DNA from 2 places in the Paenibacillus sp. fava2 genome. Region 2 is predicted to be linked to the other one. Evidence: riboswitches for the same ligand, from Rfam matches in the RefSeq annotation. Region 2 holds a riboswitch; the other holds the start of a gene.
The links. Region 2 has a riboswitch for glycine ahead of gcvT (glycine cleavage system aminomethyltransferase GcvT). Riboswitches for the same ligand answer to the same signal wherever they lie in the genome.

Region 1 (15,441 bases), 490 kb from region 2:
GTTCGACGAGCTGACAGCAGCCAAGGGCTACTCTTTGAAGCTGGGTGAGCTGTTGCCAAAAGTGTATCATGCAGGCGAGCAGGCAGGCGTGTTAACTGAAGACGGGGCTAAGCTCCTGGACGTGTCCGGGGATCTGCAGGCGGGAATTCCGCTGTGCCCTCCTGAGGGTGATGCCGGAACAGGCATGGTCGCTACCAATAGTGTAAGAAAACGCACCGGTAACATCTCTGTAGGTACCTCCGTATTCGCGATGATCGTGCTCGAGAACGATCTGTCCGCGGTGTATCCGGAGATTGATATGGTTACCACGCCGGACGGAAGTCCGGTAGGGATGGTGCATGCGAATAACTGCTCCAGTGACATCAACGCATGGGTCGGCCTGTTCCGTGAGTTTGCGGAGGCTATGGGCATCGAGGCGGATTCCGGCAAGCTGTTCAGCGTGCTGTTTGGCAAAGCGCTTGAAGCGGATGCCGACGGCGGCGGTCTGCTGAGCTACGGATATTTTTCCGGGGAAAATATTACAGGTATCGAGAAGGGACGCCCGCTGTTCGTCCGCTCGCCTGAGAGCCGCTTCAATCTGGCTAACTTTATGCGTACGCATTTGTTTACCGCTTTTGCCGCGCTGAAGATCGGGATGGACATCCTCACCAAGAAAGAGAATGTCGCTATCGACAGCATTCTGGCGCATGGCGGCCTGTTCAAAACTCCGGTAGTCGGACAAAAGATCGTGGCTGCCTCGATGAACGTACCTGTCTCCGTAATGGCAACAGCCAGCGAGGGCGGGGCCTGGGGGATGGCGATTCTGGCCGCGTTCATGCAGAACAGGGAGCAGCAGGAGCGTCTGGACGATTTTCTCGATAACAAGGTATTTAAGGATACGGAAGGTCAGGTCATTCATCCGGATGCAGCTGACGTTAAGGGCTTTGAGCTCTTTATGGAGCGGTATGTGGAAGGACTGGCGATTGAGCAGGCTGCTGTAGATCATCTGGTAGAGAACGGGAGGGGTTAATGTGTTAGAGCAACTGAAGGAAGAGGTATTCCAGGCCAATCTGGACCTGCCTAAGCAAGGACTTATCAAGTACACCTGGGGCAATGTGAGCGCGGTTGACCGTGAGAAGGGCCTGTTCGTCATTAAACCAAGTGGAGTCAGCTATGAGAAAATGAAAGCCAGCGATATGGTCGTTGTCGATTTTGACGGTAACGTTGTAGAGGGTGATCTCAGACCTTCCTCGGATACACCGACCCATGCTGTGCTGTATAAGCATTACAAGGAAATCGGCGGCATTGTGCATACGCACTCCATGTGGGCGACCGTCTGGGCCCAGGCCGGGCTTGATGTTCCGGTTATGGGAACCACACATGCTGATACGTTCTATGGAGCGGTGCCTTGTACCCGGTTCCTCACTCAAGAGGAAATTGACCGCGGCTATGAAGCAGAAACAGGCCATGTGATCATCGAGACGTTTGAGCAGCGCGGCATTGATATTATGGCGGTTCCCGGCGTATTGCTGAAGGGCCATGGACCATTCACCTGGGGCAAGGATGCCCACTCCGCCGTTATGAACAGTGTGGTGCTGGAGGAAGTGGCCAAGATGAACCATTTCGCGCGTGAGCTGAACCATTTTGCCGAGGAGCTGCCGCAGCGGATTCTGGATAAGCACTATCTGCGCAAGCACGGCAAGGATGCTTACTACGGCCAGAAATAATATTGGGTACGGATTAGCCTACCATCACAATTTAAGAGAAGAGGATGAATATAAATGACAACAGTTAGTGACAAGCAGTTCTGGTTCGTTGTTGGATCTCAGCATCTGTACGGAGAAGTAGCTCTTGGAGAAGTTAAAGCCCACGCCCAGGAAATGGTTGATGCCCTGAATAACAGCGGCGTTCTGCCTTACCCGCTCGTGCTGCAGCAGGACCTGGCAGTTAGCGCGGACAAAATCACTTCTATTATGAAGGAAGCTAACTACCGTGACGAGGTTGCGGGTGTAATCACCTGGATGCACACCTTCTCCCCGGCCAAAATGTGGATCCGCGGCACCAAGCTGCTGCAGAAGCCGCTTCTGCACCTGGCTACCCAGTACAATGAGAGCATTCCTTGGGCAACCATCGACATGGATTTCATGAACCTCAACCAGGCTGCGCATGGTGACCGTGAGTACGGCTTCATCAACGCCCGCCTCAAGAAGCAGAACAAAGTGGTAGTAGGCTATTGGCAACGCCCTAATGTCCAGAAGCAGATTGCTGAGTGGATGGATGTTGCGGTGGCTTACAACGAAAGCTTCAACATCAAGGTTGCCCGCTTCGGCGACAACATGCGCAATGTAGGGGTTACTGAAGGCGATAAAGTAGAAGCGCAGATCCAGTTCGGCTGGACCGTTGACTACTTCGGCATCGGCGATTTGGTTGCTTATGTAAACGAAGTAACGGAAGAAGAGATCAATGCCCTGTTCGCTGAATATGCAGAGCAGTACGATTTCGATTACGGCAACTACAGCAAGGAAGCATGGGAAGCAAGCGTTAAGGTTCAGGCCAGCTACGAAATCGCCCTGAAGCGTTTCCTGGATAACGGCGGCTACAATGCGTTCACATCGAACTTTGAAGACCTGCACGGCATGAAGCAGCTTCCGGGTCTGGCGGTACAACGCCTGATGGCGCAAGGCTACGGCTTCGCTGGCGAAGGCGACTGGAAAACCGCAGCTCTTGACCGCCTGCTGAAGGTAATGGCCCACAACGTAAACACCGGCTTCATGGAAGATTACACATATGAAATGGCAGAAGGCCAGGAAGCGATTCTGCAGTCCCACATGCTTGAGGTTGATCCAAGCCTGGCAAGCAACAAGCCGAAGGTTCTTGTATCACCGCTCGGTATCGGCGACCGTGAAGATCCGGCCCGCCTTGTATTTGACGGCAAAGCCGGCGAAGGCGTCGTTGTATCGATGGCTGACTTTGGTACACACTACAAGCTGCTGATCAATGAAGTGGAAGCATTTGAGCCAGAGGTTGCAGCTCCTAACCTTCCTGTAGCGCGTGTTCTGTGGAAGGTTAAGCCTAACTTCCAGGACGGAGTGAAGGCCTGGATCGAGAACGGCGGCGGCCACCACACCGTGGTTTCCCTGAACCTGACTACCGACCAGATTGTCAGCTATGCTAAGCTCGTAGGATTGGAATATGTAATTATTAAATAATGCAGTCATAATTGAAGGGCGGGTAAGCGGTAGCTTATCCGCTCTTTTTTGGCGTTTTTAGGTTTGACAGTTTTTACTGCCGATGGTAAGATACGGCTAACTATGAAAAGGAGGCTTGCGGCTATGACCCCATCCATGCGCTTGAGATGAGTACCCGAAAGAGCAAAATTCACCGTTAAGGTGGGCTTTTTTGGGTTGCTTATCTATACGTATGGACATAGGCCGTAATCCTGACGGTTTATATGCAGAGCCTTATTTGGCTATGCCCTGTTCCGACACGTAAAGCAAGCAGACTCAAGCCCACTGGACTTGAGTCTGTTTTTTGATTAACGGCTTGGCTGCTTGAGATATGAAATCCATTTACTTTTGGGAGGTACAAATTATGAATCATATGCACTGGAAGAGGACATTCGCCTTCATCTTCAGCGGCCAGATCTTTTCGATTCTGACTTCATCGATGGTGCAGTTCTCTATTATCTGGCACTTAACAGAAACGACAGGGTCGGCCTCCGTGCTGATGATTGCCGGACTCGTCGGCTTCCTGCCTCAGGCCATCCTGGGACCGTTCATCGGCGTCTGGCTGGACCGCTGGAACCGCAAACTGACCATGATCATCTCCGACAGCATGATTGCTGTCACCAGTCTGATTCTGGGCGCTTATTATCTGTGGGGCGACCCGAGCCTGTGGGTCGTATATGTCGTGCTGTTCATCCGCTCCGTAGCCTCCTCGTTCCACGCGCCGTCGTTCCAGGCAGCTGTCCCGCTGATTGCCCCGGAGGATCAGCTGACCCGGGTGGCAGGCTGGCAGCAGATGGTCTTCTCCGCTTCCAGCATACTGGGACCCGCGCTGGGTATCGCCGTATATTCGGCAACATCGCTGGGAACGGTGCTGCTGCTTGATGTAGCGGGAGCGCTGATTGCAAATGTCATGCTGCTGATGGTGAAGATTCATCAGCCGAAGCCGGAGGTGGTGCAGGCACCCTCGTTCCGGCAGGAGTTCATTCTCGGCTGGAGGACCTTTGTTTCCTCTAAGCCGATCGTATTTATCACCATTGCCATGGCCGGCTTCAGTATCGTTTTTATGCCGCTGGCCATGCTGTTCCCGCTGATGACGCTGGAGCACTTTGGCCGAGGCGGATACAGTGCAAGTATCATAGAGGCGGTATTCGGCATCGGCATGATCCTGGGCGGTGTGCTGCTGTCCGTACTGGGCTCGAAGTGGCGTGACTCCACCTATATGAGCGTAAGCCTTGTTATTATCGGCCTGACCTGCCTGCTGAGCGGGGTTGTCGGCAGCGGAGCCTTTGTAGCCTTTGCCGTGCTGTCGTTCTTCATGGGTGCTGCTGCGCCGCTGTTCAACGGCCCCTATATGGCCATGATCCAGAAGGCTTACGAGCCGGAAACGTTGGGGCGTGTAATATCGCTCGTCTCCAGCATGGGTATGTTGTCTTCGCCAATCGGGCTGGCTCTGGCCGGGCCGGTCGCTGACCGGTATGGAGTACAGGTGTGGTTTTTCTGGTCAGGCATTGTTGTAGCGCTGATCGGTATCGTTGTTTTTCTCAAGTTCTACGGGAAGGCCGGAGAAGAACAGGTACAGGGCTAGGCTGTAAGGATAAAATTGGTATTGAGACTTTTTTCACAGCCCGGATACTCACATCGCGAGTAATATGTTAGAATATTAAAATGCATTAACGCTTCACCAACTTAATACGCTACAGGCTATGAATGCTATGGATCACACTATAGCAGGAGCAGCTTCTGGAGAGACTGCGGGTTACCGCAGCGCCGAAGGGTTCACAATCTCAGGCAAAAGGACAGAAGAGTACTGAATATTTATCTGCCTTGCGGGCTGCTGCCCGCAGGGCGGATAGTGTTTGATATTCTTATGAGCCGGGAGATTGGATGATAGTATCCAGTCTCTTTTTTTATTGGCAGCAACAGGCTGTAATCATAAGGGGGAAACAGGCATGGCAGAGTTAAAAAGAGAGCTGGCCAACCGGCACGTTCAGTTAATCGCAATCGGAGGAACAATTGGAACAGGATTATTCCTGGGATCAGGGCGGGCAATCGAAAAGGCGGGGCCGTCGATCATGTTCACTTATCTGATTGTAGGGATCGCTGTATTTTTTGTTATGAGGGCACTGGGGGAGCTGCTGCTGTCCAAGGCGGGGTACCAGTCCTTTACAGATATCGCTGAGGATTATTTAGGGCCGAAGGCCGCTTTTGTCACAGGCTGGACCTACTGGTTCTGCTGGATTATGACGGCGATGGCCGATGTCATTGCAGTAGGGGTCTATGTGCAGTACTGGTTCGATATTCCGCAGTGGGTACCAGCGGTGATCTGTCTGATTATTCTGCTGGGGCTTAACCTGCTGACCGTCAAAAGCTTCGGCGAGCTGGAGTTCTGGTTCGCACTGATCAAGGTAGTAACGATTCTTGCCCTGATCGGGCTCGGCATTGTGCTGCTCGTCATGGGCTTCAAAACAGATGCAGGAACGGTAACGGTCCGCAATCTGTGGCAGCACGGCGGGGTGTTCCCGAACGGCATCACAGGCTTCCTCTTCTCGTTCCAGATGGTCGTGTTCGCTTATGTCGGTGTAGAGCTGGTAGGGGTGTCGGCGGCAGAAACGGCTGATCCTGAGAAAAATATCCCGTCAGCGATCAACAAAATCCCGCTGCGGATTCTGTTCTTCTACGTAGGCGCGCTGTTCGTTCTGCTGTGTGTTAACCCGTGGACTCAGCTTAGTCCTGCCGAAAGCCCGTTTGTCAGAACCTTCAGCCTGGTCGGCATTCCGATTGCTGCGGGAATTATCAACTTCGTCGTATTGACCTCCGCCGCATCGGCCTGCAACAGCGGAATGTTCTCGACCAGCCGGATTCTTTATAATCTGAGCCGCAAAGATCAGGCCTCAGCCCGGTTCGGCAAGCTGAACAAAAATTTTGTACCTGCCAACTCGTTGTTTGTGTCTACGCTGGTAATCTCGGCAGGGGCGCTGCTGAGCAAGCTGGTTCCGGAGCAGGCCTTCGGCATTGTAACTACGGTCAGCGCCATCTGCTTTATCTGGGTCTGGGGCGTCGTGCTCGTATGCCATATCAAATATAAGAAGAACCGCCCGGACCTGCAGGCAGCCTCCAAGTTCAAGGCACCGTTCACCCCGGCAGTTAACTATATTGTTCTGGCGCTGTTTGCGGCAATTCTGATCATTATGCTGATTGCCGAGGAGACCCGTCCGGCGCTGCTGTTCACTCCGGTTTGGTTCATTCTGCTATTCATCCTGTATTCGGTGAGAAGCAGGAAGCAGAAGAGCAGCCAGGAGATCAGTATTAAGACTGAGGCAGGGAACCAGATCTAGCCTTCCTTCGGAACACAAATAAAACCACTCCGTTAACCGGGGTGGTTTTTAATTTGCATAATAAGCGGTGTACGCTTTTTAAGGAACAGGCACATAATCCGCATGATAACGGCCCTTAGGCACGATCATCGGGGAGCCGGCAACCGGGTCCTTGATTACCGCACAGTCCAGTCCAAAGATGTCTTTGACCAGGGTGCTCGTAATCACTGTATCCGGCGTGCCTTCAGCGACCAGCTTGCCGGAATGAAGGGCAAAGATATGGTCCGCATACCGGGCGGACAGGTTGATATCATGCAGCACCATGACGATGGTAGTGCCGTGCTTGCGGTTCAGGTCTGTCAGCAGATCCAGAATCTCGACCTGGTAGGTGATATCGAGGAACGTTGTCGGTTCATCGAGGAACAGGATATCGGTCTGCTGCGCCAATGCCATAGCGATCCAGACACGCTGGCGCTGGCCGCCGGACAGCTCATCAATATGATGATTGGCGAACTCCGTAATCTTCATAATCTCCATCGCTTCGGCAACGGCCGCGTAGTCCTTTTTACTCCAGCTGCCGAAGAGCGACTGATGCGGGAATCTTCCGCGTCCGACGAGATCGGCGACGGAGATGCCTTCCGGCACAATCGGTGATTGCGGCAGCATCCCGACTATGCGGGCCAAAGGCTTAGAGGCGATTTTGGCAAGCGGCTTTCCGTCAATTGTGATGGCACCGGAGGAAGGCTTGATTAACCGGGCCATCGTTTTGAGCAGCGTTGATTTGCCACAGCCGTTCGAGCCGATAATGACGCTGATCTTGCTGCTCGGCAGCACGAGGCTGACATCCTGAATGACTGTTTTATTCTCATAGCCTGCTACGAGGCGTTCAACTTGAAAAGTATGCGCCTGATTCATTATAGTTCTCCCTTCCGGTTCATCTGGATCAGCAGGTAAATCAGATATGGTGCTCCGAGCAGTCCGGTAATGACGCCGACCGGGAATCTGGTTACGAAGGCAAACTGTCCGATCAGATCTGCAGCCAGAACCAGAACAACGCCGACAAGTCCTGCCGGAATGACGCCGGAGAAGCCGACGCCGACCATTCTTTTGGCTATTGGTCCGGCAAGGAAGGATACAAAAGCGATCGGGCCCGTTGTAGCGGTGGCAATCGCAATCATGCAAACCGAGGCTACAATAAGCAGGATTCTCGTCCTGTCGGTCTGCACACCGAGTGAGGATGCTGATTGCTCCCCGAGCTCCAGTATATCCAGATGCTTGCCCAGCAGGGCAATAACAGGTGCACAGATGAATACGGTAATCACAAGCGGCGGCAGCTCGCTCATCTGCGAGCCGTTAAGACTGCCTGTCAGCCAGCGGATAGCGGTAGGGACATCCTTCTCCGAGCTAATCAGCAGAAGATAGGAAATCACCGCATCCAGCATCGCCTGTACGCCAATTCCGACCAGGATCAGTCGCCCGATGGAGAAGGTTCTTCCTCTGGACAGGATATAGATCAGAATGACAGTAGCCAGACCGGCAAGGACAGCGGCCAGAGAGACGACAGCTCCGCCGGCATGAAGGATAACAATACAGAACACTGCAGCCGCACTGGAACCGGACGTAATCCCGATGACGTTCGGGTTAGCCAGCGGGTTACGCAGCATGGTCTGAAACGTATAGCCCGCGACGCCAAAAGCAAACCCGGCAAACAGGCCGGCCAGCATCCGCGGCAGACGGATTGTACTCACAGCAAAGGAGACGCCTTTAATCTGCTCTCCCGAAAGGGCCCGGATTACCTCCGAAAGCGGATAAATGGTATTTCCGAGCAGCAGCATAGCTATACAGAGCGCACAGGCAAGGACGCCTAAAAGGCTCGTAACCAGTATCCAGCGGCGGTGTCTTTGCCGTCTGCCGGCCATGATAAATTCGGTTGAAGGAAGATGATTTGTCATAAGGACCGCACTTTCGATCTCATAGCTAATATGATTAATATCGGTGCTCCGATGAACGCTGTTACAACACCGACTTCAAGCTCTCCGGGGCTGCCGAGCAGCCTGCCGCCGACATCGGCTACGGTCAGAATAATAGCTCCGGCAATCGCCGACATGGGAATGACAAAACGCAGATCAGGACCTAGAATAAGGCGGATTACATGGGTGGATAGAAGGCCGATAAAACCGATCGGGCCTGCAAGCGCCGTTGTTGCACCGCAAAGGACAACCCCTGCGAGAGCGGCGGTAAACCGCAGAAATCCTGTCTTGACACCGAGTCCGGTGGCGACATCATCGCCCAGGGCCAGCGCATTCAGCGCAGGCGCTGTCAGCACGGCAATCAGCATGCCGGCGATCAGAAAAGGGATGAAGGTGGAGATGTTATCCCAGCTTCCTGAACCGACGCTGCCTACCTGCCAGAACCTGAATTTATCCATAACATAGGAACGCGGGATCATGATGGCAGTGACGAGAGAAGAAAGGGCCGCGCTCGTCGCAGCACCCGCCAGAACGAGCTTAATGGGGGTGGCTCCGCCACGCCCTATTGAACCTATTCCGAATACGAATACTGCGGTAAGCGCAGCTCCGGCCAAAGCCAGCCAAATGAATTGGCTGGCTGAGCTTATGTTTAGAAAGGCAATACCGCACACTACGAATAAGGCAGCGCCGGTATTAACTCCCAGTATACTCGGGTCCGCAATAGGATTGCGGGTGACCGATTGCATAAGCGCCCCGGATACGCCGAGCGCTGCACCGCAGAATAAGCTGAAGACCGTCCGGGATATCCGCTTACGGACTACGTTGGCTCCGAAGGACTGCACGTCCGGATGAAATAAACCGTCGAGCAGCTCTCTTAAGCTGGTCACACGCGAGCCGAGGGCCAGCGAGGCAACAATGCATAAGCCAAGCAGAATGAAGCAGATGATCAGGACCAGCGTGAAATTCCGCGGTGTATGCAGGGCTGGCTTCTTGTATTCAGAAGTTTCCTGATTATTCATTTACTTTATCAAGTGCTCCGCCGATCAGCTTCAGATATTCATCGATAGTGTAGGCGATAGGCAGCGGGTTAGGCGTTCCGGCAGCAACAAGCGGTGTATCGCTGTCGATGAAAGCAACGGAACCGCGCTCAATCGCAGGGATTTTGCCCAGCAGGGAATCTGCCTGGAGAGCCTTCAGCAGTTCGTCATTGCCATATCCGATAATCAAATCTGCATCGTTGAGTGCTTCTACGTTCTCGGCGCTCAGGCTCAGAGAGTAGCTTGTCGGATCCGTAATCTGGCTGGTGATGCTTTCCGGATATTCCATTCCCAGCTCGTACAGGAAGGAGACGCGGGAATCAATTGGCGCATAGATATGCAGCTTGGACAGGTCGTCAGCGGAGAAGTTAACCCATACGACTTTTTTGCCGGCGATTTGCGGATAGGCAGTCAGCTTTTCTTTTACCAAGTCCTCGGTATCCTTGATCAGCTGCTCGCCTTCGGCCTTCATGCCCATGCCTTCAGCAATCAGGTTAACCTGCTCACGCCATGTGGTGGTCCAAGGGGAAACCGGGTAAGCGACCACCGGAGCGATCTGGCTCAGTGTGTCGAAGTCTTCTTGTGTGATGCCGGAGTAAGCGGCAAGAATGACGTCCGGATCAGCATCGGAGATCGCTTCGAAATCAAGGCCGTCTGTATCCTGGAATACGTTCGGATCGGTTACGCCCAGCTCGTCCAGCTTCTGTTTGGTCCAAGGGAGTAATCCGCTGTCGTCCTGAACGCCGAAGTTTGCTGCCGAGAAGCCCACTGGAACAACACCCAGCGCGAGGGCAACGTCCTGATTACCCCATTGAATGGTAACGACACGTTCAGGCTTGCTTTCGATTACAGCTTCACCCAGCGCCGTTTTGATTGTGATCGGATATTGAACGGCATCTGTAGCAGCAGGGGCTTCGGTAGCCGCCGGTGCAGTAGTTGCCGCAGCGTTCGTAGGGGAAGCAGCGTTGTTTGATGCATTGTTGTTACCGCAGCCTACCAGCGCAAGTGTTAGCGCAAGCGGAGCAAGCAGTGTTCTGAAAGTTAACCTTCGTGTTGTGTTCATGTGTTTCATTAGTGTGACCCCATCCTTTATGTAGTGTATTTAACAATACTTGATAACGATTCTCATTATCGAACAATATATATGGATTTACCGGAAGTGTCAATAAAAAAGTGGTAAATTAAATTTGGATTGATGGCATTTATGACAGATTTAAGTTGTCAATATCAACTGCAGCATTTAGCTCCGGCTGTCCGGACATAGTATAATAGAAGAGGATTTTTTAAAGAAAATTGGAGAGGAGCCTGCTTACATGGCACAATCATTGCAAGGAAAAGTAGCAATTGTAACCGGAGCGGCAAGAGGAATCGGAAAGGCAACAGCTGTTGCGCTTGCCAAGGAGGGCGTCAGCGTCGGTCTGCTGGCCAGAAGTGAAGCTGCACTGCAGGCACTGGCTGCCGAGATTGAAGGTTACGGAGTAAAGGCCGCTTATGCTGTCGCTGATATTTCTTCCAAGGAACAAGTAGATGCAGCGGTTGAAGTGCTCAAGAACGAATTGGGAGCAGCGGATATTCTGATTAACAACGCAGGGATCGCTACGTTTGGCACACTGCTGGAAATGGACCCGGAAGAGTGGAAAGGCATGATCGACGTCAACCTGATGGGTACCTATTATGTAACCCGTGCCGTACTGCCGCAGCTTATTGAAAAAAATGCCGGAGACATCATCAACATCTCCTCAACGAACGGACTTAACGGTGCAGCTACCTCGAGTGCTTACAGCGCCTCCAAATTTGCCATGATCGGTTTGACCGAATCACTCGCCCAGGAAGTCCGCCGCAACAACATCCGTGTATCGGCGCTGACTCCGAGCACCATTGCAACAGATCTGGCACTGGACCTGAACCTGATCAAGGAGAACAATGACGCCAAGTTCGTTCAGCCTGAGGATATCGCAGAGTTCATTATCGACCAGCTGAAGCTGAATCCGCGTGTCTATGTGAAGACAGCGAGCTTTATTGCTACGAACCCGTTCTGATTTATCGTACGGATATATAGTTAAAGGCCATCCCGGGAGGGGTGGCCTTTTCTGCTTATCGGCCTGCTGTACGGCTCAGCCTACCCCATCCTTTTCTAATAAGGAGTAGAAGTTGTCACGATCCCGGTCATTGAATCTGCCGAGTGTACTTACCCTGACGAATTCATGTCCGCCATAGATGTCAATTTCCTCACCGTCTTTGGTATAGAGCGCAATCATGTTCCCCTCCCGGTTGAGCTCCATGTAGCCGTAACTGTCTGTTTGAGGAGTTTCACCATAAAAAAGCGTAAATCTGATTTTGTCGACTCTGTGCATGCAGGTTCTCCTTTCCTGTCTCTAATGATCATCCTGGACTAAATTGTACTAGACGATACAGGTGTTGGAAAAAGCGGACAGGCCGCATATTTTGCGGGATTACTTCTTTTAGCAGAGCTCTAATGGGGAGATCCCTGTACTGACGTTTATTTTCTACTTTTTTCTTGACGGGAGGACATTAGGCGGTTAGTATACTGTGCCGGAAAAGCGGCGGGTTATCACTTGGTATCCTTTATTACGGTAAACCGGAGGGTCCCGGCAATTTAGTTGGATTTTCGCTACTTAGATCCGCAGTTTCTCACAATTTATCAACATTAGGTGGAAAATCGCCACTTATTTGGGCCAAAAGCGCTCCGTGTACCTAAATCGAGCAGAATTAAGTAGCTTTTTTCCACCTATCATCTTCATTCAGCGGTTTCCTTCGGAAATAGATGGCGAATTTCCACTTAGTTTGATCCGGTATGTGCCCGGTGGATTAGTTCGAATTCAGGCTGCTATCCGCTATAATCCTCACCGTCACCTTCGCTCCGCCGGAGGGCGACACATTCTCCAGAGTCAGCTTACCCCCATGCTGCTTAGCAGCCGAGTCTGCAATGTACAGGCCCATTCCGTGATGCTTGCCGGAGCTGCGGCTCTGGTCGCCCATATAGAACTGGCTTGCGGCTTCCCGTAATCCGGCCGGAGAGAATCCGCTGCCCGTGTCTGTAACGGTAAAGGAAATTGCGGCAGCCCCGTCCCATCGGACTTCCAGTGCTACTCGGCCCTGCGGCGGCGTATGCTCCACAGCATTTGCAAGAATATTGACAATTCCCCGCTGGAGCAGCTCCCTATCTATGAATATCAATTCAGGCAGCGGGCTGACTGCGATGACCTGCCCAGAAATGTCCTTGCCTGACGATAAGCCCCGTAGCTGACCCTCCAGCTCGGCCAGGAAATCCGTCAGACGCACCTGCGTCTTCCGGTGCCCTGGAGCTGCCTGCAGACTGGACAGATCAATGACCTCTTGCACGAAGTGTTCAATATCCTCTGCGCTCTGCAGAATATAGCGGTTATATTCCCGCTGGGCTTCATCCTGGACGGTTTCCTGCAGTAGTTCGGCGTTGCCCCGGATAATGGTGAGCGGGGTCTTGATGTCGTGGGCAAGCGCAGAAATCTGCTCTCTGCGGGACCTTTCCAGCTCCCACTGGCGCTTCAGTGAGGCCTGCAGCGCTTCCTTCATCTGGTCCAGCGAGGCCAGCATCTCGTCAATTTCCATGATCCCGCTTGGCTGGACGGTGAACGCCAGATTTTCCTGCCGGATGCTGTCGGTCGCCTCCTGTAAGCCGGCCATTTTCTGTGTAAGCCTGCGGCCAAAGCGGGCGGCCAGCACAGCGGCCAGAATCAGTACACCCAGGATGAAGAGCAGCACGGCCAGCAGCTGCGGATTCGGCAGGGTGCTGCGCAGCAGGGGGGAGGCGAACTGCGGGGTTAGCGTATAGCGGAAGATCCAGAGCTCGCCTCCGTGCCGGGTTGAGGTATAGAAATAGGAGTCCCGGTTTTTGCCTGCTTGTATAAGCTTCCAGGCGTGGGCAGCATCCTTCGCGCTTAGACTGCCCGTAAGCAGCTTCCCTTCGGCTGTAAATATGGCGTAGTCGGCCAGCTTCGGAATGACAGCAGCAGCACCTTCGTCACCCGCTTCAAGCGCGTCCTTAACAGCCCCGATCTCCTTCTCCGCATAATTGGCGGGCAGAATCACATTGGCTGAAAAAGCCGCCGTGAACAAGCCCAGCAGCAGGAGCAGCAGCAGAATGGTTCCGGCACTTAGAATCAGAAGATATTGCAGAAAAAAGGTGCGCAGGCGCATCCCTGGTGCTCTTTTTACAGCTTCCACTTGTAACCGATCCCCCAGACTGTCTCAATGGCTTCAATGTCCGCTTTGTTCAGCTTGGCGCGGATATTCTTGATATGCTCTGTGATGGCGCTGCTGTCACTTTCCCCGTCAAACCCGAAGACCGCTTCATAGATATGCTCCTTGGAGAAGACCTGTCCGCGGCTCTTCGCCAGAAATTCGCAGATGTCGTATTCGCTTTTGGTCAGAGGCACTTTGTGGCCGCGGGCCAGCAGCTCTCTGCCGGAGAGGTTGAAATGAACGAGCTCCGAGTACAGCACCTTCCTCCGTTCCCGGGTCTCGCGTCTGAGGTGGGCGTTAATCCGCGCCCGCAGCGCGCCGATACTGAAGGGCTTCATAATATAGTCGTCCGCACCCAGTCCCAGCCCGTACATCAGGTCGGATTCCAGTGTCTTGGCGGTCAGAAAAAGAATCGGGCAGTCCACCGCCGCACGGATCTCCCGGCACAGTGTAAAGCCGTCTACCCCGGGCATCATCACATCGAGCAGAATGAGATCATACGCACCCAGATCGCTCTGGCGCACAATGGTTGAGTCCTGAATTGCCGTTACCAGATGACGGTCAGCGCCCAGGGCACTGCGGATCAGCGCCAGAATGGCAGGCTCATCGTCGACGGCGAGTATGTTGGCCATATGCATTCCCTCTATTAATAGTAATTGTTTATTAAAAAGCTATCTCTAAATCTAATTATCGGCTGAACGTCCTTCCCAGCGCTGAAACCAGAGGCAGGAGAGAGAGGCAGCCAGCAGCGTTGCCGCTGTGCATACAAGGATTGCGGTGTCTGTCTCTGATGCAGCGGATTCCAGCGGAGTGCCCGAGCTGGTGACTGTCCATATTGAAGTGAAGCGGGCTGCCCAGGCAAAAGGGACATACGGCCAGGGGCCCTCACCGAGTCCGGTAAGCAGCAGGGCCGCGATCAGACTGCCTGTAATGCCCGTTCCTATCGACGGGCCCCGGCCAAACCGCAGGCTGATGAATCCATGCAGCAGATAGAGAAACACCGTGCTTCCCGACAGGATCAATGCGCTGCTCCAGTAAAAAGCCATCCCCAGGCTATCCTGCTCCAGTATGTAACGGAATCCGATGCCGAATATGACGACAGCGAGCAGGACGGCGCAAAAGCCATATACCAGCAAAAGCAGCAGCTTGCTGGCGTAGACCTTGACCCGCCGGGCGGGTAACGCCAGTATCCCCTGAAAATGCCCGGCCAGCGCCTCCTGCTCTGCTGTCATCGAGCAGACCAGGGCAATCAGGGTGGGCAAAGCGCAGCCCAGTGCCTGGAGATATGCCTGCACTTTATCGGCTGTGCTCCATGGAGAGTACGAGTAGTAAGCCAGGAATACGGCTGCCGCGATGAGCGGGGCCAGCAGATGAAGAAGCAAAAACGAAGTGCGGCGGGTTTTGAGCAGGTCAGCTTTGAACAGTCCGAATAAGGAGGCCATTTTACTTCGCCTCCTGCCTGCGGAATTGGCGCACAGTCAGGAAGAACAGGCCGCCAAACCAGGCCAGGGAGACCAGCACATCCCTAAGGATCGTGTCTGTGCCTCTCAGCGGGCTGCCTTCCGGGACCGGCAGGCCGTTCGGCAGAATATGCAGCACCGGGCACATCAGCCGGAACGTAATCGTGTAGGGCATGTAATCCCACAGCCCGCCGGTGTCAAAGGTAACAATG
Region 2 (15,441 bases):
TCATGTTCTCGCTGCCGCTGGCGGCAATCGGAGCCATTGTGGCCTTGATCATCTCGGGCATCACACCTGATTTTACCGCACTGTTCGGTGCCCTGATGCTTATAGGTATTGTAGTCACTAATGCGGTTGTGCTGATAGACCGGATCAAGCAGAATGAAGAGCATATGACCATCCGTGCAGCCATTCTTGAAGCGGCGGGAACACGGATGCGCCCGATTTTGATGACGGCGATTGCCACTGTCTGCGCCATGCTGCCCCTCCTTTTCGGGCATTCCGAGCAGGGCAGCATTGTCTCACAAAGCCTGGCGATTGTCGTAATCGGCGGCCTGACCGCAGCAACCGTTCTGACGCTGCTGGTTGTACCGGCGGTATATGAACTGCTGTATTTCCGCAGATCGGCCAAGGAGCGGAAGGAAGCGGGGAAGAAGGCTGAAGCGGCAATGTAGGGATAGGTTGATTCTAAAGGAAAGTCCGGATGATACAGCCGGACATTTCAGGATAGAGGCAGGGGCAGTGCGGAAATTCCGCACTGCCCCTGTAGTTTCGAGATGTCCCGCATCAATAAGGTCAGGATCAGCAAGCGCCTACGCGGCTAATTTCCCGTACTCTCATAACGTGACAGCCCGAAGCGGAAGATGCCGTAGGCTGCAGCCATGCTTCCCAGTGCGGCTACCGGAGCCAGCATCCACCAGCCGGACCAGCCGCTTTTGCCGAAAATATAAGTAGCCGGGTAGAAGCTGATAAAGGCGTAAGGCAGCACGGTGGAGACAAATACACGGATCGCCTGCGGAAAAAGCGACAGCGGGTACTTGGCCAGATCGGCCAGGTTATGGACCATCAGCGGAAAGGCGTTGCCGGCATTCTTGATCCAGAAGGCGGCTGAATTGGCAGCCAGATTAATCGATACACGGATAATCACCGCTGTAATCAGAAGAAGGAGAAGGATGAGGACTTTCCCCGGAGTCCAGTTCACATTTCCATGGACCAGCGACTGCCAGATGATGACTCCGCCGATCAGCAGGTTGCCGAGGCCATTAATCCCGATCCCTGTGCAGAAGACCTGCAGCACAACAGGAACCGGCCGCAGCAGATAGCGGTCCATTTCGCCCAGATTAACCAGCCGGCTCATCCGCCAGGTGCCTTCAAAGAACAGGGAGCCAATCCCCTCCGTTACAAAAATCATCGCATACATAAACGTCACTTCCCAAAACGCCCAGCCGTTGATGTCAGGAATCCGGTCATAGATTACCCAGAGGAACACAAAGCCGAGCACCTGGGTTAACGCAGCAGAACACATTAATATGTAGAAATCTTTATTATATTCGAGAATAGCTTTGAGCTGCTGCACGTACAGCCGCCTGTACAGATAGAACATCCGTGATACCCGCACCGGTCCTCACTCCTTTCATTCTAACCTCCATGAATAGTTACCTGGCGGACCGCCCAGTTCCACATCGCCTTGCCGGCGAACCAGAGGGCAATTCCCCAGAACGCCTGCAAAGCAATCAGCTTCAGACTCTCGGCAGTTCCGGCCTGCTGCAGAAAGATCATCGTCGGCGTATGGATGATGCTCTGAAACGGCAGCCACAGGGCCAGACGCTCCAGCCAGTCCGGGAAAAAGGCCAGCGGTACGAGTGCACCGGACAGCAGGTTAGTGACGGCAATCCGCGTCCAGACGATACCCATCGAGCCGGTTGACCAGAAGCAGAGCAAGGCCGCCAGGTATACCACGCCGAATTTGACTAGAACGGCGCAGAGCAGGCTTACGACAAACAGCACATAGACAAGCGGCGAAAGCGGCAGGGTAATTCCGGACAGGAAGGAAGCAAAAAGCGTCAGCAGAACCGCGCTCATTCCGCCCTCCAGCAGACTGGCCCCCAACGTCTCCGAGAAGCGGGCGCTCTGGAAGTCCAGCGGCTTGAGCAGATCCATCGCTACGCTGCCGTCCAGGATTTTGCCGGAGATGGATGTCTCAGAATACCAGGAGAGCACGGAGTTGGCCAGAAAGGTGACCAGCAGGTAGGTCTTCATCTGATCCCAGGTGAATCCGCCGACCTCGCTGCGGCCGCTGTAAATGCCCTGCCACAAAAAGTAGATAGCCAGCAGGTTCACGGTATTAGCCAAAAAGCCAATCACGTAGGAGGTCCGGTAGGCCAGCACATTTTGCAGGGAGCGGTTTGCGATGCTTCTGTATTTTTTTAGTGAAATGGCAGACATGGCTGTGAGGATCCTCCTTTCTTATTGGGCTTGCTGATTGAGGTCGAGATTACCGTCATACACAGCCTTGATTACCTGCTCAATGTTGGCATCCTCCATCCGGAAGTCAATCACCTCGCCATAGCGCATCACCCGGCTGACCACATCGCTTGCGGTATATTCATACCGGTCAAAAGCTACGGAGAATTCCTGATCATTCTGCAGCGTAAGCCTGACTCCGGGAGTCCGGTTCAGCTCTGCGAACAGCTCCGGCATTGGCGAGCCAACCTGAAAGAAAATAACCCGGCTGCGGGCAAAGCGTGACTTCACCTCGCTCAGGCTGCCGTCATAAATAATCATGCCGTGGTCGATGATAATCAGCCGTTTGCACAGATCCTCAATGTCACCCAGATCATGGGTGGTCAGCATGACGGTGGTCTGCTGCTCCTGATTGATTTTTTTGATGAATTCGCGGATCTTCTGCTTCACGGACACATCAAGCCCGATCGTCGGCTCGTCGAGATAGACAATGGGCGGGTTATGTAAGAGGGCCGCAGCCAGATCGGCACGCATGCGCTGCCCCAGCGAGAGCTTCCGGGCGGATAAGTGAATGAATTCATTCATGCCCAGGAGTTCAATAAACTGCTCCAGATTATTCCGGTACACCGGATCAGGGATCTGGTAAATATCCTTCAGCAGCGAAAAGGATTCGACAATCGGGATGTCCCACCACAGCTGGGTGCGCTGGCCGAAGACGGCGCCGATTTGGGCGGCGTTCTCCATTCTTTTCTTGTACGGATTGATACCGTTTACAGAAATGCTGCCCCCGGAAGGCTTCAGGATACCGCTCAGCATCTTGATTGTTGTAGACTTCCCGGCACCGTTCGGTCCCACGTAGGCGACAGTTTCACCGGTTTCGATGCTGAGATCCAGCGGATGAACAGCCACTTTTGTAATGTTTCTGGGGGTGACGAGATGTTTGAGCGCGCCTTTCAGACCCGGCTCTTTCACAGCCTGCACAAAGGACTTGGTCAGTCCGCGGGCTTCTATAATACTCAAGGCTATTCCTCCTTTATTCTTGATGAGTATAATTCTTCGACAAAAGCCATGTTCAAATATAGCACTTGACCGGTGTCGAAAACTGGCGGAATAGATCAGAAACTGAAAAATAGTTTTTTACGTACTATAATAGGTAGAATAGGGTGCGACTGGGGGGATTGTTTTGAGTACCTACGAAAAGACCAGAGCCTGGTGCCGGCCTGCCGACTTGCCGGAAGAACGGCTTGATTTATTCCGCCAAAGGTTAAGCGGAGGCCTGACCAGGAAAGGTTCAGATATGAAGCCGGAGGAACAAATCTACCGTGAGGCCATGATTGCTTCCATCCGCAGCGAGATGAACAGGATCGGGAGCTTTATCTCCATTCCATATGCCGTATTTCTGACAGACCGGTCGGGGGTTATTCTGGAACTGGTATGCTCTTCACCGGAGCTTCGCGAGGAGCTGATCAGGACGGAGTTTGGTACAGGGATCAGCCTGAGCAGGCAGCATTCGGGCCTGAATGCGGTGTCGCTGGCGATGGAGATGGATTGCATCGGCGTCGTACGCGGCGCGGAGCACTCCGATCCGGCCTTTGAAGAATGGAACTGTATATGTGCACCGCTGCAGGTAGACGGCCATACCTATGGCTATGTCGATATTTCTTTTCATAAAAAAGAGCAGATCGAATTCGCCATTCCCTTTGTACGGCAGATTGCGGAGAACATTACGGGGAAATGGATGGAGCGTAATCCCGGAATCCGTGAGTACCGGCTGGAGAGCCGCTTTCAGCATTACAGGCTGAGTGCGCGTGAGCAGGATGTAGCCCGGCAGTGGCTGCTGGAGAAAAGTGCGCTGCACATATCCAATGAGCTGGGGATCAGCGAAGGGACGGTAAGGAACGTACTGAAGAATATTTACAGTAAAATGCGGGTGAGCGACAGATGGCAGTTTATTAAGAAGCTTACAGGTGATATAGATTGAAGTGTGATCTTATATTAGGTCTAGGCGTGACTCCAGGGGATATTTGAACTTTGGGCCGCTGTTGTCTGCAGATTTCTTGATTGTTACCGCTATATAGGTAAGTGGGATGGCATATAAAAAGGCCCGGATATGTGAATATCCGGGCCGCCTTTTTTTATTATTGGGTTAACCGCAAGAGCAGTTCAGCACCGGCTTGCGAGCAGCCTGGGTTTCATCCAGACGGCTGATTTCGGTCGTGTGCGGAGCGTTGATGACGATCTCCGGTGTCTCCTGGGCTTCCTTGACGATCTGGATCATTGTTTCGATGAAGCCGTCAAGCGTTTCCTTGCTTTCGGTCTCAGTCGGCTCGATCATCATGCACTCTTCGACGGTGAGCGGGAAGTAGACAGTCGGCGGGTGGTAGCCGAAATCGAGCAGCCTCTTGGCTACGTCCAGCGTACGCACCCCGTATTGTTTGAGGTTGCGGCCCGACATGACGAACTCATGCTTGCAGACGCCCGGATATGGAATTTCGAAGTAAGGCGCCAGCCTGTGCATCATATAGTTGGCGTTCAGCACGGCGTTCTCGGATACCTCGCGCAGGCCGTCCGGACCGTAGGTGCGGATGTACGCGTAAGCACGGACAAGAATGCCGAAGTTGCCGTAAAAAGCTTTGACCCGGCCGATGGATTCCGGTCCGCCGTAGTTTAGCGAGTAGCTGCTGTCTTCGTTCTGAACTACTGTCGGCTGAGGCAGGAATGGAATCAGGATCGACTTCACGCCGACTGGTCCGGCACCAGGGCCGCCGCCGCCGTGCGGGGTGCTCATTGTTTTGTGCAGATTCAAGTGGACAACGTCGAAGCCCATGTCGCCCGGACGGGTAATGCCCATAATGGCATTGGAGTTCGCGCCATCGTAATACAGCAGGCCGCCTGCTTCGTGGACAATCTCGGCGATCTCGACAATCTGTGTCTCGAACAGGCCGAGCGTACTCGGGTTAGTCAGCATCAGCGCGGCCGTGTCGCTGCCGACGGCAGCTTTCAATGCTTCAAGATCGACCATGCCTTTGGCGTTGGACGGGATCGTTACGGTTTCGAGGCCTGCTGCTGCAGCGCTGGCCGGGTTGGTGCCGTGCGAGGAGTCCGGCACAATGACCTTCGTACGTTTCTCGCCGCGGCTCTCATGGTAGGCGCGGATCATCATCAGGCCGGTCCATTCCCCGTGGGCGCCGGCGGCAGGCTGGAGGGAGACGGCATCCATACCGGTCAGGGCGGCCAGATCCTTTTGCAGAGTATACATCAGTTCAAGTGCGCCCTGAATGCTCTCTTCCGGCTGGTAAGGGTGAATCTTGGCCAGACCCGGGAAGCGGGCAACATCTTCATTAATCTTCGGATTGTATTTCATTGTACAGGAGCCGAGCGGGTAGAAGCCGTTATCGACACCGAAGTTGCGGCGGGAAAGGGCAGTATAGTGGCGGATGACATCCACTTCAGACACTTCCGGCAAAAGCACAGGCTCGCTGCGCAACAGTCCGGCCGGAATCAGCGAATCGATCGCTTCCTCCTCAGGAACATCGCATACCGGCAGGGAATAGGCTGAGCGGCCGGGACGGCTAAGCTCAAAAATCAGACTTTGTTCCGGTTTCATAAACAGCCCTCCAGTACAGTTGCGAATTGATCAATCTCGGACTTGCTTCTTTTCTCCGTAACGGCAACCAGCATATGTCCGGCCAGCTCGGGATAATCACGGCCGAGATCGTAGCCGCCGAGGTAGCCTTCTTTAATCAGCTTAGAGTTAATTTCGCTGATATTGCTTCCTTCAGGAAGCTTCAGCACGAATTCATTGAAGAACGGTGCAGTGAACGCCGGAGCAGCGCCTGTAAGCTTTCCAAGCTTGCCGGCAGCATAATGGCTCTTGCGGATATTCAGCTCACCGACCTCGCGCATGCCCTCTTTTCCCATAACGGACAGGTACACGGAAGCGCAGAGCGCGAGGAGCGCCTGGTTGGAGCAGATGTTGGAGGTCGCTTTTTCGCGGCGGATATGCTGCTCACGGGCCTGAAGGGTTAGAACAAAGCCCCGTTTACCGTTACGGTCAACGGTCTGGCCGACGATCCGGCCGGGCATACGGCGCATCAGCGGTTCTGCTACAGCGAAGAATCCGCAGGTAGGGCCGCCAAGCGAAGCCGGAATGCCCAGCGGCTGTGCGTCACCGACTACAATGTCGGCTCCGAGCTTACCCGGCGTTTCCAGAACGCCCAGTGCCAGCGGGTTGGCGCTGACTACAAGCAGTCCTTTGACGGAGTGAATCAGCGGTTCGATTGCGCCAAGGTCTTCAATAGCTCCGAAGAAGTTTGGAGACTGTACCAGCACAGCCGCGGTATCTCCGTCGATCGCTTCAGCCAGCTTGGCCTGATCGGTAACCCCGTCTTTATAATCAATTTCCACAACCTCAAGTCCCCAGGCCCCGGCAGAAGTTAGCAGCACTTGGCGGGCTTCCGGGTGAACGGTACGGGAAACGATAAGCTTTTTGCGTTTGGTAGCACCTGCGGCCAGAACAGCTGCTTCTGCGAAGGCAGTAGCGCCGTCGTACATACTGGCGTTGGCCACCTTCATGCCGGTAAGCTCACAGATGTAGGATTGAAACTCGAAAATCGCCTGCAGCTCGCCCTGGCTGATCTCCGGCTGATACGGGGTATAAGCCGTATAGAACTCCGAACGGGAAATCACATGGTTGATAACAACCGGGATATGGTGATCATAGATGCCGGCCCCGAGGAAGCTGGCGTGGGTATCCAAATTGGCATTTTTGTCGGCCAGCTCCTTCATATGGCGGAGCAGCGCGTATTCATCCAGCGCCTCCGACATCGGCATTGTGCCCTGGTAACGGACGGACTGCGGAATATCGATAAACAGCTCTTCCATGGACTGAATTCCGACGGCTTCCATCATCTCCTGGCGATCCTGCTCAGTCATGGGCAGATAGCGGTGCTTCATTACGGCTTCACTCCTTGCGTCTTTTTATAAAACGGCGCTTTGACCACAGCGGCTTTCAGCTGCTTGCCGCGGATCTCTACGTAAACCTCTGTGCCGATTTCACTGTAAGCTGTATCAATCAGAGCAAGCCCAAGGTTACGCTTCAGCGTCGGGGACTGGGTTCCGGTTGTTACTTCGCCGATCTTTACGCCATCCGCGTAGACGGGGTAGTGGGAACGCGGAATCCCGCGGTCAATCATCTCAAGCCCGACCAGGCGGCGGGGCAGGCCGGCTTCTTTCTGTTTCACCAGTGCATCCTTGCCGATGAAGTCGGCTTTATCCAGCTTGACGAAGAACTGCACGCCCGCTTCCAGCGGGGTAATGTCTGCCGACAGCTCCTGGCCGTACAGCGGCAGCTTCGCCTCGAAGCGGAGCGTGTCGCGTGCGCCAAGACCGGCCGGCGTCAGGCCGTGCGGAGCACCGGCTGCAAGCAGGCCGGTCCACAAGGCGGCGGCTGTGTCAACCGGGGCATATAACTCAAAGCCGTCTTCGCCGGTGTAGCCGGTACGGGAGAGCAGTACTTCTGCGCCGCAAACCTCGGCTTTTTCGATGAAGTGGAATGGTTTAAGCTCAGCAATATTAGCGGCGGTAACCTCACGGAGAATGGTTTCTGCCAGCGGCCCTTGCAGTGCAAGCAGGAGGGTATCGTCCGAGACATTCTTCAGGCTCACTCCGCTGAATTCAGCAGTGAGATGCTCCTGAAGCCACTGGAAGTCCTTGTCGATGTTGGAGGCATTGACGACAAGCATGTAGCGCTCCTCACCAAGGCGGTAGACAAGCAGGTCATCAACGACCCCGCCGTTTGGATACAGCATAAGAGTATACTGTGCCGCACCGTCAGCCAGCCGGTTGACATCGTTCGTCGTCATCTTTTGCAGAAAAGCCTCTGAGCCTCTCCCGCTGACCATGAATTCCCCCATATGCGAGACATCGAATAGTCCCGCCTGCTGGCGGACTGCTTCATGCTCCTTGACGATTCCTGTAAACTGCACCGGCAGCTCCCAGCCGCCGAAATCAATGCATCTGGCCTCCGCATAAGCGGAATAAAGGCTGTAAAAAGGCGTTCTCTTCAAAGCATCCATGTGCTCACTCCCCTGATCTGATTACACACAAGCCAATGCGGCTGTTCCGTACCCGTCCGGGCCGGCATCTGTTTAAAAGGACAACAAAAAAAGGACAGAACGGTCGCTAAAATACGCACTTAACGTGCATAAATAGCGTTCCGCTCTGTCCTTTGTACCTGAGAGTTACCCCGCCCGGAGCTATTTCGGCAGGTTTCCCCGTTGGTGATCAGTGCGCTGCGGGTGCAGGGACTGATGCTCTCCAGAGATGCGTCCGGCACAGGTCCTTTTGCCTGAGAGATTCACCCGCCCGGGGCTTACTCCTTCGGCGCCGTCTTCGGGAGACAGTCTCTCCCTATGCCATCATTCGCAAACCATATAGTATTCTATCCTGAACAATCATGATCTGAGCCGGCGCTAACAAGCGCCATGCAAATCTGCTGTCTCCATTAAACCGGGTATTGGCCCGCGCGTCAACAAAAAAACGTCAAAAAAAAGACAAAATTAATTTTCCTGTCAGTTATATTGACATTGCGCAAGCTGGTATTTTAGTCTATAACTACATTTACAACACCAAATTCGGAAATGAGGCGGCTTGAAATGAGTGAAGTGTTAGACAACCTGCGGTACAGTGAAGAGCATGAATGGGCTCAGCAGGGTGAAGGGCGCACAGTACGGGTCGGGATTACAGATCATGCCCAGCATCTGCTCGGAGATATCGTGTTTGTTGAGTTTCCTGAGGTAGGAGCTGCTGTTTCCGCCGGTGACAGTGTGGGCAGCATTGAGTCTGTAAAGACAGTTTCCGAATTATATTCACCTGTTTCGGGAAAGGTTACACGCATCAACGATGCGCTGGAAGCAAGTCCGGAGCTGCTTAATGACGAGCCTTACAGCGGGGGCTGGATTTTTGAGCTTGAGCTTGACGGCGAGTACAGCGAAGCTGTAGCAGGACTGCTGGATGCGGCTGCTTACCGTGAACTGATCGGGGAATAAGAGCTGTTCAATTTGTGCAAATAAAAACAGGTATTCCTGTCTTCGTCAGATGGAGGAATACCTGAAATATAGTGGCGGAACTTTCTTGCGGCACAATCATGCTGCGCGGGTTTCGCCTTTTTGTGCTGCCAGTGCAGCCGCCCTTAATAAAAGTTGGGGAAGTTGTTAAGCCCAGGGTAAAGATGCGGGGCGATCCGCCATAAAAGCGGCAGCAGTCCTAAGCCAATTAGTGCAAATGAAAAAAAGCGGATGACTCCGATCCCCGAATGACTGGAAGGTGTCCATTCCGCTGATCTTTTGGCTGTAACGAATCCGTTATTCCTCTTCCTGCAGCTGCCTGAGCACAATCAGCTCAACCCGGCGGTTTCTCTGGCGCCCTTCCGCAGTAGCATTGTCATAGGCGGGCCGGGTGTCGGCATATCCCGCATACTGAAAGGTTCCGGGATCAAGCCCTTCGCTGTCCAGGAAAAAGCGCAGAACCGAAAGCGCGCGTGCTCCCGAAAGATCCCAGTTGTCGTTATACTGTGAGCCGGCTGATACAGGTGTATTATCGGTATGGCCTTCGATGCTGATCGATGCGCCTATGCCGCTGAATAACCCCGAGAGCTGGCGGAGTGCCGGAAAAGCAGGCGGCTTCAGCTCAGCCCGGCCGACATCAAACAGGAAGCGGTCGCTGAGCGTAATGGCAATGCCCTGCGGCTTGTCCGCCACAAAGATCTGGTCGCCGAGATTATTGTCCTCAACATATGCTGTGATTACATCCATAAGCGCATTAAGCTTGGCTTCCTGATCGCGGAAAGCCAACTCGCGTGCAGACGGCGGCTCATTCCCGTCCTGTTCTTCAGCGGGAGGTACTTCACCTGTACCGCTGCCCGTATTCCCATTCCCGCCTCCATTGTTTGGCCCTCCTGCGGAAGGAGGGTCCTGGATTCCGTTCTCTCCATCCAGTATACCGCTTCCTCCATCAAGTACAGGGTTGCCGCTCCGGAACGTTTCGGATAGTGAGCCTGTTACAATCCTGTATTTCTCGGTATCGAGACTGCTCATCGCATACATAACGACGAAAAAAATCAGCAGCAGCGTAATCAAATCCGCATAGGTAATCATCCAGCGGTCCCGGGGCTCGTGCTGTTCATCCGCTTTTCGGGTGCGCCGGTTCCTCTGCTTCATGACAGGCCTCTGAAGGATCTCTCTATATAGGGTGAATCTGCGATAAAGGAGCCCAGCTTCTTGCGCACCAGATGCGGAGGATCCCCGTTCTGCAGGGACAGTATGCCGACCAGGAGCATCTCCATACTGCTTAGCTCTGCACTGGCGCGGGATTTGATTTTTGAGGCGATGGGTAAAAAGATTAGATTGGCACTGGCTACACCGTACAGTGTCGCTGTAAAAGCGACAGCGATGGATGAACCAAGACCTGACGGGTCGGAAAGGTTACTGAGCACATGAATAAGTCCCATGACGGTTCCGATAATCCCCATAGTCGGGGCGTACCCGCCTGCAGCTTCAAAAATTTTGGCATAGCCTTCATATTTCAGCTCTTTGGCGTCCATATCCAGCTCCAGAATCTGGCGTACCTGGTCCGGATCGGTGCCGTCAACGATAAGCAGCAGCCCTTCACGGGTAAACGGATCGGGATGCTCCTCCGCCTGCTTTTCCAGTGCAAGAACACCGCCCCTCCGTGTAATGGCTGCCATCGAGATCAGCTCCTGGACCTTGTCTAAATTGGTATCAGGCTGTCTGCCAAAAGCCAGGCGCAGCGCAGCGGGAACAGAGCGCAGTCTGGAGGCGGGAAAGCTGATCAGCACCGCAGCCAGCGTGCCTCCGAATACAATAAGGGCGGCGTTTGGCTGAAGCAGTCCTGACAGGTTGCCGCCTTCCCAGAAAAAACCGCCGATAAGCGCGGCCAGTCCGGCCAGGAGGCCGATAATTGAGGTGATATCCATAGCATCAGTCTCCTTAGATTTCTATATAATATGGTTTGCATCCATGTAGGCAACACTGTATAATAAACGGGAACACGCATTCTTATCTTCCATATTTTTAAACGGTATGGGATTAGCGCAAACAGACCACAATTATAGTATATTAATATATTTTAGACGATAGAGGGGAGACGGGCAAATGAGTGATATTGTCGTCAGTACGAAGACTTTTAAACTGGAGTCCGAGTATACCCCCCAGGGCGATCAGCCTCATGCCATAGAGGAATTAGTGAACGGCATCCGGCAGGGCAAGAAACACCAGACGCTGCTGGGAGCAACGGGTACAGGCAAGACCTTTACCATTGCACAAATGATTTCCAAGCTTAACCGTCCTACACTGGTTATTGCGCATAACAAGACGCTTGCTGCACAGCTTGCCAGTGAGTTCAAGGAGTTTTTTCCAAGCAATTCAGTCGATTACTTCGTCAGTTACTACGATTACTACCAGCCTGAAGCCTACATTCCCTCCTCCGACACTTACATCGAGAAAGATTCCAGCATTAATGAAGAGATAGATAAGCTGCGCCACTCGGCAACGAGCTCCTTGTTTGAACGGCGTGACGTTATTATTGTGGCAAGCGTATCCTGTATTTACGGTCTCGGATCGCCGCAGGAATACGGCAGCCTTCTGCTCTCCTTACGTGTCGGAATGGAGAAGCCTCGTAACCAGATTCTGGGCCGGCTGGTGGATATCCAGTACCAGCGGAATGATATCAACTTCGTGCGCGGTACCTTCCGTGTGCGCGGTGATGTCATCGAAATCTTCCCGGCTTCCCAGGGGGAGCACGCGATCCGTGTTGAGCTGTTCGGTGATGAGATTGAGCGGATTACAGAAATTGATGTACTGACCGGGGAGCTGATCGGCGAGCGCGATCATATTGCGATTTTTCCGGCCTCTCACTTTGTTACCCAGGAAGAGACGATGCGAGTCGCCCTGGTCAATATTGAGCGGGAGCTGGAGGAGCGTCTGGCCGTTCTGCGGGATGCAGGCAAGCTGCTTGAGGCGCAGCGCCTGGAGCAGCGGACACGCTACGATATTGAGATGATGAAGGAGGTCGGCTTCTGCTCCGGGATCGAGAACTACTCCGGACCGCTGACCTTCCGTGAACCGGGAGCGACTCCGTACACACTGATGGATTACTTCCCGGACGATATGCTGATCGTAATTGACGAGTCTCATGTAACGCTGCCGCAGATCCGGGCCATGTATAACGGTGACCGGGCGCGTAAGACAGTGCTTGTTGAGCACGGCTTCCGCCTGCCGTCCGCGCTGGACAACCGGCCGCTGCAGTTTGAAGAATTTGAAGACAAGGTGAACCAGATTGTGTACGTCTCGGCAACGCCGGGGCCCTACGAGATGGAGCACTGCGAAACAATGGTACAGCAGATCATCCGGCCTACCGGCCTGCTCGATCCTATTATCGAGGTCCGGCCGACGGAAGGTCAGATTGATGATCTGATCAATGAGATCCGTGAACGAGTAGCGCGGGATGAACGGGTATTGGTGACCACACTGACGAAGAAAATGTCAGAGGATTTAACGGACTATTTCAAAGAGATCGGAATCAAGGTCCGTTACATGCACTCCGACATCAAGACACTGGAGCGGATGGCGATTCTGCGCGATCTCCGGCTCGGTACGTTCCATGTCCTTGTGGGTATTAACTTGTTAAGAGAAGGTCTCGACCTTCCCGAAGTATCTCTTGTCACCATTCTTGACGCCGATAAGGAGGGCTTCCTCCGTTCGGAGCGTTCCCTGATCCAGACAATCGGCCGTGCGGCCCGTAACTCGGGCGGCCGGGTCATTATGTACGGGGACCGTATTACCGAGTCGATGGAGAAGGCCATCAGTGAAACCGAGCGCCGCCGGGCTATCCAGATCGCTTATAACGAGAAGCACGGCATTACACCAACGACGATCAACAAGAAGGTCCGCGAGATCATCGAGGCCACCAAGGTGGCCGAATCCAAGGCCGAGTACCTCACCGGTGCCGGAGGCAAGCTGAGCAAGAAAGACAAACAGAGTCTGATGCAGCGTCTGGAGGCGGAGATGAAGGACGCCGCCAAGAACCTGCAATTCGAGCGAGCCGCCGAGCTGCGCGATGCATTGCTGGAGCTGCGCGCCGAGTAAGGTCACACCACGTATTCAACAGAACGGCTCTTTCCCGGCCGTTCTTTTTAGATAAGCAGAACACATTAATGCTCTATGTATTTGCACATTCCGAAGGAACAGCCTGCAGTTAAGGCACTTTGCGCTTTCCGGAGGAACAGCCCCCGGAGCGCCGAAGTTCCAGCGGTCCCGCAGGGACAAGCGATCCCGGCACCGCAGTAACCAAGTCCGGCTAACCCGGCTCCCTCGCCAACCTTGCGGGTGTCCAGAGGGTGCAACCCTTGGGGCCCTCCCTTGGCTAAGGGAGGGTTTGGGAGGGATCGAAAATGTTTTCCCAAAATATTTCCGCATTTAAAATTGGAGGTTTTACCGTTGGCGAACGAAAACATAATCATCAAAGGCGCGCGAGCGCACAATCTCAAGAACATCGACGTAACGATCCCGCGGGACCGCTTCGTTGTGCTGACGGGACTTAGCGGCTCCGGCAAATCATCGCTGGCGTTCGATACGATCTATGCCGAAGGACAACGGCGTTACGTGGAGTCTCTTTCCGCGTATGCCCGCCAGTTCCTCGGCCAGATGGAGAAGCCGGATGTCGATTCCATCGACGGCCTGTCCCCGGCAATTTCGATTGACCAGAAGACAACCAGCCGCAACCCGCGTTCGACGGTGGGAACAGTAACGGAAATCTATGATTATCTGCGCCTGCTGTTTGCCCGGATCGGCCGCCCGCATTGCCCGGATCACGGTATCGAGATTACCTCGCAGACCGTTGAGCAGATGGTGGACCGGATTATGCAGTACCCGGAGAAGACCCGGCTGCAAATTCTCGCACCGGTTATTTCCGGCCGCAAAGGCGAGCATAAAGGACTGTTCAGCGACATTTCCAAGCAGGGCTTTGTCCGCGTACGGGTGGATGGAGAGCTGCGTGAGGTTACAGAAGAAATTGAACTGGAAAAAAATAAAAAGCATACCATCGAAGTGGTGGTCGACCGTATCGTCATCAAAGATGATGTGCAGACCCGGCTGACCGATTCCCTTGAAACAGCACTCAAGCTGTCCGGCGGCCAGATTCTGGTCGATATTATCGGCCAGGAGGAGCTGCTGTTCAGTTCGAACTTTGCCTGCCCGGTGTGCGGCTTCAGCATTGAGGAGCTGGCTCCGCGGATGTTCTCCTTCAACAGTCCTTTCGGGGCTTGCCCTGAATGTGACGGCCTTGGAGTAAACATGGTAGTAGACCCGGACCTGCTAATTCCTGACCCGGAGAAATCGGTGGAGGATGGAGCTTTTCTGGCCTGGACAGGCAGTACCTCCAACTACTACCCGCAGTTCCTGAAGTCGGTCTGTGAGCACTTCAAGATTCCGCAGAATGTGCCGGTGAGCACGCTAACACCGGATCAGATGAACAAGCTGCTGTACGGCACAGGCAACGAGAAGATCCGTTTCCGGTATGAGAATGATTTTGGCCAGAAGAAGGATGCGCTTGTCGCCTTTGAAGGAATCATACCGAACCTGGAACGGCGCTACCGGGATACTGCATCTGAAGGGATCCGTGAGTTTATTGAAGGTTTCATGAGCGCCAAGCCTTGTAATGTATGCAAAGGCAAACGCCTGAAGAAGGAAATCCTTGCTGTAACCATCAACGACCGGAATGTGGCTGATGTTACAGACCTGTCCATCGGGGACTGCCAGGAGTTCTTCGGAAACCTCGTACTGAATGAAAAAGAAACAGCCATCGCTCACCTGATTCTCAAGGAGATCAGCAGCCGGCTTGGCTTCCTGGTCAATGTCGGCCTGAACTATCTGACGCTCAGCCGTGCGGCGGGTTCACTATCCGGGGGTGAAGCGCAGCGGATCAGGCTGGCAACCCAGATCGGTTCCAGTCTGATGGGCGTCCTGTACATTCTGGATGAACCGAGCATCGGCCTGCATCAGCGTGATAATGACCGGCTGATCTCAACTTTGGCCCATATGCGCGATCTAGGAAATACACTGATTGTAGTTGAGCATGACGAGGATACGATGATGGCTGCAGATTATATAATCGACATCGGCCCCGGCG

Region 1: linked by a shared signal. The riboswitch ahead of AC4G46_RS31630 (amino acid permease) and the one ahead of gcvT (glycine cleavage system aminomethyltransferase GcvT) in region 2 are both predicted to bind glycine.

The regions. Positions count from the first base shown of each region.
Region 1 is NZ_CM177755.1:7,174,872-7,190,312, reverse strand. It holds gene AC4G46_RS31650 (xylulokinase) at 1-1,009, shown strand, start outside; gene AC4G46_RS31645 (L-ribulose-5-phosphate 4-epimerase) at 1,011-1,706, shown strand; gene araA (L-arabinose isomerase) at 1,761-3,188, shown strand; gene AC4G46_RS31635 (MFS transporter) at 3,571-4,791, shown strand; glycine riboswitch at 4,937-5,016, shown strand; gene AC4G46_RS31630 (amino acid permease) at 5,156-6,541, shown strand; gene AC4G46_RS31625 (ABC transporter ATP-binding protein) at 6,620-7,435, opposite strand; gene AC4G46_RS31620 (FecCD family ABC transporter permease) at 7,435-8,472, opposite strand; gene AC4G46_RS31615 (FecCD family ABC transporter permease) at 8,469-9,509, opposite strand; gene AC4G46_RS31610 (iron-siderophore ABC transporter substrate-binding protein) at 9,502-10,599, opposite strand; gene AC4G46_RS31605 (3-ketoacyl-ACP reductase) at 10,841-11,566, shown strand; gene AC4G46_RS31600 (hypothetical protein) at 11,642-11,881, opposite strand; gene AC4G46_RS31595 (HAMP domain-containing sensor histidine kinase) at 12,357-13,751, opposite strand; gene AC4G46_RS31590 (response regulator transcription factor) at 13,739-14,401, opposite strand; gene AC4G46_RS31585 (lantibiotic immunity ABC transporter MutG family permease subunit) at 14,453-15,211, opposite strand; gene AC4G46_RS31580 (lantibiotic immunity ABC transporter MutE/EpiE family permease subunit) at 15,213-15,441, opposite strand, start outside.
Region 2 is NZ_CM177755.1:6,685,777-6,701,217, reverse strand. It holds gene AC4G46_RS29630 (efflux RND transporter permease subunit) at 1-446, shown strand, start outside; gene AC4G46_RS29625 (ABC transporter permease) at 593-1,390, opposite strand; gene AC4G46_RS29620 (ABC transporter permease) at 1,411-2,217, opposite strand; gene AC4G46_RS29615 (ABC transporter ATP-binding protein) at 2,239-3,255, opposite strand; gene AC4G46_RS29610 (helix-turn-helix transcriptional regulator) at 3,419-4,216, shown strand; gene gcvPB (aminomethyl-transferring glycine dehydrogenase subunit GcvPB) at 4,382-5,842, opposite strand; gene gcvPA (aminomethyl-transferring glycine dehydrogenase subunit GcvPA) at 5,839-7,191, opposite strand; gene gcvT (glycine cleavage system aminomethyltransferase GcvT) at 7,191-8,312, opposite strand; glycine riboswitch at 8,563-8,658, opposite strand; gene gcvH (glycine cleavage system protein GcvH) at 8,892-9,284, shown strand; gene AC4G46_RS29585 (flagellar motor protein MotB) at 9,600-10,454, opposite strand; gene AC4G46_RS29580 (flagellar motor protein) at 10,451-11,230, opposite strand; gene uvrB (excinuclease ABC subunit UvrB) at 11,409-13,400, shown strand; gene uvrA (excinuclease ABC subunit UvrA) at 13,752-15,441, shown strand, end outside.